Regions from separate parts of the Neomicrococcus aestuarii genome, predicted to be linked through region 2. Evidence: riboswitches for the same ligand, from Rfam matches in the RefSeq annotation. Region 2 holds a riboswitch; the other holds the start of a gene.
What was found. A riboswitch is a leader RNA that binds a small molecule or an ion and turns the genes downstream of it on or off. The one in region 2 is predicted to bind S-adenosylmethionine.

Region 1: another riboswitch for S-adenosylmethionine. It lies ahead of HD598_RS00985 (bifunctional o-acetylhomoserine/o-acetylserine sulfhydrylase); the one in region 2 lies ahead of HD598_RS06170 (ABC transporter substrate-binding protein).

What each region holds. Positions count from the first base shown of each region.
Region 1 is NZ_JACHDR010000001.1:222,486-225,890, forward strand. Features, by position in the region: gene HD598_RS00975 (glycosyltransferase family 2 protein) at 1-609, opposite strand, end outside; gene HD598_RS00980 (VOC family protein) at 704-1,345, opposite strand; SAM riboswitch class IV at 1,509-1,623, shown strand; gene HD598_RS00985 (bifunctional o-acetylhomoserine/o-acetylserine sulfhydrylase) at 1,666-3,030, shown strand; gene metX (homoserine O-acetyltransferase MetX) at 3,033-3,405, shown strand, end outside.
Region 2 is NZ_JACHDR010000001.1:1,397,360-1,400,764, reverse strand. Features, by position in the region: gene HD598_RS13755 (sensor histidine kinase) at 1-469, opposite strand, end outside; gene HD598_RS06180 (hypothetical protein) at 637-828, opposite strand; gene HD598_RS06175 (response regulator) at 914-1,603, shown strand; SAM riboswitch class I at 1,741-1,831, shown strand; gene HD598_RS06170 (ABC transporter substrate-binding protein) at 1,949-3,405, shown strand, end outside.

The sequences.
Region 1 (3,405 bases), 1.2 Mb from region 2:
TTCCATCCGCATCCGTTGGAATTCGGGTGAACCGCTTGTAATGCTCATATCTGTCTCGAATTTGGTATTTCGAAGAACTGCGTTGGGACGACTTTGGGAGAGGAATAGCCAATCGTCGCCGCCCCAAATCTTCATGGGGTCAGGAACGGGAACGTATGCATTTCGTCGCATTGCCATGAATGTGCCAAAACCAATCGCCACATGCTCATACGTCGCCAAACGGTGCGTTATCTTAGCCGTCGACTTCTGATTGATGATGGAACCGTCGATTCCGATCATCCCATATAGGCCTCTGTCTAAGATCTTGGCGCAGTAGTCGAAAATTTCGTCATCAAAGCGAACATCGTCGTTGACAATAGCAAGGTACTTTCCTTGCGCTTCTCTTGCGCCCAAGTTCCAGGCGGGGTTCACGAAAATGTTCTCGTCCTGTTGTAAGACGCGTACTTTGGGCGACTCCCAGAACAATGGCGTCGATGAGTTGTTAATAACTAGAATCTCAAGAACTAGTGGATGCTTAGCGCACTGATTCACTATCGCGCGCAGATCTCCAGAGCGTTGCAAAGTCGGGATAATGACAGAAAAGACTTCTAAGCCCACGCTATTATTCACATTTGGATTCTATTTATGGATACTTCAGGAAGAGCTTTTGTGACAGAAAACCGTCCCACAAATGACATCGTGAAGTACTTGGGACCGTGGCCCACTAAAGCGTGACCGTACCCTTAGGCGTCTCAAACTCCACGGACAGAATGCCCGGAGCGCCGGAAGGCGCCACAAACTCCACGGTGACTTCTTCCACCACATCGTCGGCCGGCAAATCAAGCCATTCGCGTACGCGCGAAGCGGAGCCTGCAATGGTGATGCGGTCGATGCTGCCCACGGCTTCGAGCGCCCCAGACGGGTGCAGCTCCTTGGTGCTTTCGTCCCAACGGAGAAGGTAAGGAACCTGCGGATCAGCGATCACGTCATTGATGCCGATCTGCTGCCACAAGAGTTCACGGCCGTCAGGGAAGCGACGGTTGCCGGGGACGGAGCCGCGGCCGAGGCGTTCCTCGAAAGGTGCCAAATCATCGACGGCGATGACCCAGCTCATCCATCCGCCGCCCATTTCGGAGCGAGCGCGAACGGCCTGACCGAAAGGCGCCTTCAAAGAAGACGGGTGGTCCAAGACCTCAACGACTTCGAGGTACTGGCTGTTCTTCAACGGGAAGATCACATTGCGCGTGCCGAATCGCGGGTGAACACCGCCTTTGACGAACTCGAGTCCTAGCGCCTCGGAAATCCGGTTGGCGGTCTTCTCAAGTCCGTCAGGGCCACATGCATAGGAAACGTGATCAAGTCTCATTGCTCCATCTTGGCACTTACAGAATTGAGGCACGAATTAGGGTGGCCTAAGTTACATCGTGATGTGAAGTGACGAAAGATTGGAGGCCCAAAATTCGTTGAGCAGTATGAAGCAATATTGGCTCTGGCTTGAAAAGCCTCGATCCACCAGTGAAAATGAACTAGGTCATGAGTGCCAGCAGATAGCCCCGGCTTGCTGGCCGGCAACCCTCCAACCGCGGTGGGGTGCCCCGGGTGAAGACCAGGCCCTGCACGAAGTGTGCAGGACAAACGCGGTGCAACCATTCATGGGAGCACCCTCAGATTTTTGAGGAGATGGACATGTCCCAGCAATGGAACTTCGAAACGCTTCAGATTCACGCAGGTCAGACGCCCGATCCCAGCACGGGTGCTCGCGCGCTCCCTATTTACCTTTCCACGTCCTTTCAGTTTCCGAGCGCCTCAACGGCGGCCGCCCGGTTTGCACTGCAGGATCTTGGACCTATCTACACGCGCATTGGCAATCCCACGCAGGACGTGGTGGAGCAGCGCATCGCAGCCCTTGAAGGTGGAGTCGGCGCGCTCTTGCTGGCGTCCGGTCAAGCAGCCACAACCTTCTCCATCCTGAACTTGGCTGAAGTTGGCGATCACCTCGTTGCGAGCCCGTCTCTCTACGGTGGAACGCAGAACCTCTTCAAGCATTCGCTCAAGAAGCTTGGCATCGAGGTCACCTTCGTTGAGAACCCGGATGACATCGAATCGTGGAAGCAAGCCGTCAAGCCCAACACCAAGGCCTTCTTCGCCGAGACCGTCTCCAACCCTCGCCAGGATGTTCTGGACATCCAGAAGGTCGCTGACGTTGCTCACGAAGCTGGCGTCCCGCTGATCGTTGACAACACGCTGGCCACACCATTCCTCATCCGTCCTATCGAGCACGGCGCGGACATTGTGGTGCACAGTGCAACCAAGTACTTGGGTGGGCACGGAACCGTTATTGGTGGCGTCATTGTGGACTCCGGCAACTTCGATTTCGGCAAGGATCCAGAGAAGTATCCGGGATTCAACACCCCTGACGAGTCCTACAACGGCTTGGTTTTCGCGAGAGACTTGGGCGTCAACGGTGCCCTTGGCGCCAATCTCGCTTACATCCTGAAGGCACGCGTCCAGTTGCTGCGTGACCTCGGCTCCTCGCTGAGCCCTTTCAACGCCTTCATCATTGAGCAGGGCTTGGAAACGCTGAGCCTGCGCATGGAACGCCACGTTTCGAACGCGCAGCAGGTCGCAGAATTCCTTGAAAGCCACGAACAGGTAGAAAGCGTCCAGTACGTAGGTCTACCCTCGAGCCCGTGGCACGAGCTTGGAAAGAAGTATGCGCCGAAGGGCTCGGGCGCCATCGTGGCGTTCAACATCAAGGGTGGCAAGGACGCAGGCCAGCTCTTCGTTGATTCGCTGGAACTGCACTCCCACGTGGCGAACCTCGGCGACGTTCGATCGCTCGTGGTTCACCCCGCTTCCACCACGCACTCCCAGCTCACCGAGGAAGAGCAGCTACAGGCTGGCGTGCACCCGGGATTGGTTCGCTTGTCAGTGGGAATCGAGAACATCACTGACATCATCAATGACCTCAAGCTCGGCTTCGAGCGCGTCCTGAAGGGTCGCGATCAGGGGATTCAGACAGGCCCAGTGGTTGCAGGGGAGAGCGCGTGACCTTGACGATTAGAGAGATCGACTCGCAAGAGCAGCCCACCCCCGACGGTCACCTCCAATTCGTCGAGGTGGGGGATTACACCTTCGAAACCGGTGGTTACCTGCCGAACGTCAAGCTTGCGTTCGAGACGTGGGGAACGCTGAATGCGGACGCGTCCAATGCGGTGCTGTTGCTTCACGCGCTCACGGGTGACACCCACGTTGCACGCGGCGAGTCGGCTGAACCCGGATGGTGGGATCAGCTCGTAGGCCCTGGCGGGATTGTTGATACCGACCATTACTTTGTGGTGGCTCCCAACATGATCGGTTCTTGCTACGGATCCACCGGTCCGGCCTCGATCGCTCCGGACGGTCGACCGTGGGGGAGTCGCTTCC
Region 2 (3,405 bases):
GGGGGATGCTGAAGTACAGAATGGGGCGGTCGTCTGGCCAGGTAGACCAGATTCCGATAGACCACGCCGCGCAGGCTGCCACGAAGGCGCCAATGAAGATGCGGTTAGCTGTTGCCACCAAGACTGCGAAGATCAGCGGCGTCACAATGATGGCGTAGCTGTACTCATGAATGGTCAGAGACAGCGCCAAACCGCTCATGGCGATAACGCCGGCAACGGTGGATCGAATCCACATGAAGCCCGTGGCGGCAAGGAACACCAAAGCGGCATTGGCGCTATTGGAAGTCCGTGAACGTATGTCAGGGTCTTGCTCAACAAAGAGCGTGACGATGTCAGTGGCGGTGTAAGCCACCACGATGATCGACACGATGCTGAGCGTGAACTTATCTACTTTCCGCGCGCGAAAAAACTCACGAACCGCGTTACTCAGTGCGTGATAGGCGGTTTGGAAGAAGGAGGAAGAGTCCACGGATAAGACTTTACGGAAGTAGTCAACCCGTCTTGAAATCACGGCTGACTAGCGCCGATGTGAATCAGAGGAGAAGCAAGCCACCGTGGAGTGTGTGAGGCGAAAGTGACTCGCTGCGCTATGAAGTCAGCCGTTCGTAAGAACGAGCTGGACGGATCAGTGAAGATTTAGCGTGGGCACATTGCGCCGTAAGTGCGGCAGAACCACTGAGAGATGTCCCAGGAGTAGCCGGTCGGCATGATGATGCTCTTGGAGCTGATGCTGGTGGTAGGGACTTCGAGTGCGGTTGCGGAAGCTGGAAGTGCGAAGGCGGCTACGGTGATGATGGCGGCTGCGGCGAAGCGGGAAATGGATTTCATACCTCTAATTGTCCCAAGTCTTAATATCGACGCAATTAGCCATTCGTCTAAAGTTTGCGGCGAACGGCGTGTCTACAATGACGCCATGCTTGATGCTCCCGCAGAAGACGCCCCCATCCGAGTTCTCATCGCCGACGACGAGTCGCTCATGCGGCAAGCTTTCCGCACCATCATTGACATTGCCGACGGTTTTGAGTGTGTGGGTGAGGTCCGCAATGGGGCTCAGGCGGTGCATCACGTGGAGCTTTTGAATCCGGATGTTGTCCTCATGGATCTTCAAATGCCGGAGATGGATGGAATTGAGGCGACGGCGAAGATCGTTGAGAAATTCCCGGACGTGAAAATTTTGGCGGTTACAGCGTTCTCTTCCGAAGAATATTTGATTCCTGCTTTGCGCGCTGGCGCCGCCGGGTATTTGGTCAAGGACACCACACCGGAGTCCATGCTGTCTGCCATTCGTTCCGTTTATGCGGGGGAATCGGTGCTTTCCCCGGCCGTGAGCCGCAAGCTGGTGGCCAAAGTGATGTCGCAGCCGGCGACAAACGGGCTCGGTGCGCAGCGTCCCGAACTCGGCGACCGAGAACTCGAGGTTCTTCAGTATCTTGCCAACGGTTACAACAACGCTGAGATCGCAGCCCGCTTGGGCTATTCGGAAGCGTCCGTGAAGTTGTACTTGAGCCGGGCGATGGCCAAGCTCAACGTTCGCGATCGCGTGCAGGCATTGATTGTTGCTATGCAGTGGGGTCTCGTCACTCCGAATTTGGACCGCAACTAGTACTAAAGCCTGAATAGGTACGACGACGTAGCTTCAGTTACGCGATGAAACCTCGCCTTAGTTGCGAATTATTTCGAGCAACATAATTCTTGAGTTGCGTTATCGAAGAATCTGCGATTAGCTAGAGCCACAACAACACACCATCAAGAGCGACCGAGAGACCTGGCTCCGTGACGTCGCAGCAACCACCTCTTTGGAGGCCGGTGCTACCGCCAGGACCGATGGAGACTGCCTCATTTCGCCTCGGTCCAACCTTTGGAAAGACTTTCAAAGTTATGGTCCTGTCGTGGGTAACTGCGAACGAAATCGGTGCGTAATCCTCGGATAAAACCGAGAGGATCAGCAATGCGATTCAAGACCTTGGCATTCAAAACGTCTGCCACTATCGCCGTATTGGGGCTATCACTGACGGCTTGCAGTAGCAGCGGAAGCCCGAGCAGCGCCACTAATCGTGCTAGCGAGGACGGGTCTCCGGTAAGCGGTGGAACATTCACCTACGCCGAAGTTACGCCGATCAATAACTGGCAAACTCAGGCTGCTCGCTTCTATGAGAAGGCCAACGTGCTAAATAGCGTTCTGGACCGCTTGACCTACTACGACCCAGAGACCGGCGAAATTGTCGGCTGGATCGCCTCCAAGTTCGAGAGCAACAAAGCGAAAACGGAGTACACGTTCACGATTCGTGACGGTGTGACATTCTCGAACGGTACCGCACTCGATGCTGCCGCAGTCAAGGCAAACTTCGATGCGCTTGGTTTGGGCATCGAATCTGCTCAGATCCAGCCGAACGTGGACTTCTCGGCATACAAATCTTCAGAGGTTGTTGGCGAGAATCAGGTTCGAGTAACGCTCAAGCGCCCGGACGCTAATTTCCTACGGGCAACGACCTCGGTAACGGCAGGGCTTGTTGCGCCAGAGACATTGAAACTCGACAATGCTGGTCAGTCCTCAATTTCTAAAATCGTTGGCTCCGGGCCGTTTGTTTTCAAATCTGAAAAGGCTGACGAGGAAGTCGTTTTCTCAAAACGGGCGGACTATAAGTGGGCTCCCGAAACCGCTGAAAACCAAGGTGCGGCTTACATTGATGAACTGGTGATCAAGTATCTGCCAGAAGTTGCTCACCGCGCGGGCGCTGCGCAGTCCGGTCAAGTGGATCTCGTTCGTGGTCTCCAACCCGTCGATGAGCAGACCCTCACGGCTGGGGGCGGAACGGTTTACCCTGCATCCGGAATTGACTTGACTGCCAATATGGCCGCTGTACGCATCGGATCGGGAAAGCTTGCCGATGTTAAGGTGCGCCAAGCACTCCAGGTTGGAATTGATCGACAAGCCATTAAGGACACCGTTCTTTCTGACTCATATGAAATCGCCGCCTCAGTGGTGAACCACAAGGCGCCAGGATTCGTGGACTTGTCTGCTGAACTTGCGTATGACCCGGAGAAGTCTAAGAAGTTGCTCGATGAAGCCGGCTGGAAGGTTGGTGCCGACGGTATTCGGGAGAAGGACGGGAAAGACTTAGAAGTGACAGTCTCCTCGTCCAACAACTCCGTTGTGATCAAGCCGGCTTTCGAGCTTATTGAACAGCAATGGCGTGCGATTGGCGTGAAGCTGGTGAACAGGGCCGGCGACAACACGTTCTTGACTAACGCCTTGGTGGATCCAAAAATTGAATTCTTTGGAACGCGGCAGTTTGCCTACGGCGGGGTCGGTCCGGTCTTTGGCCCAGCAACAAATACTCAAACCCTCAATGCGGATGAAGCACTGAACGCGCTGTTCCTCAAGGAACAAGCGGCCACTACTGA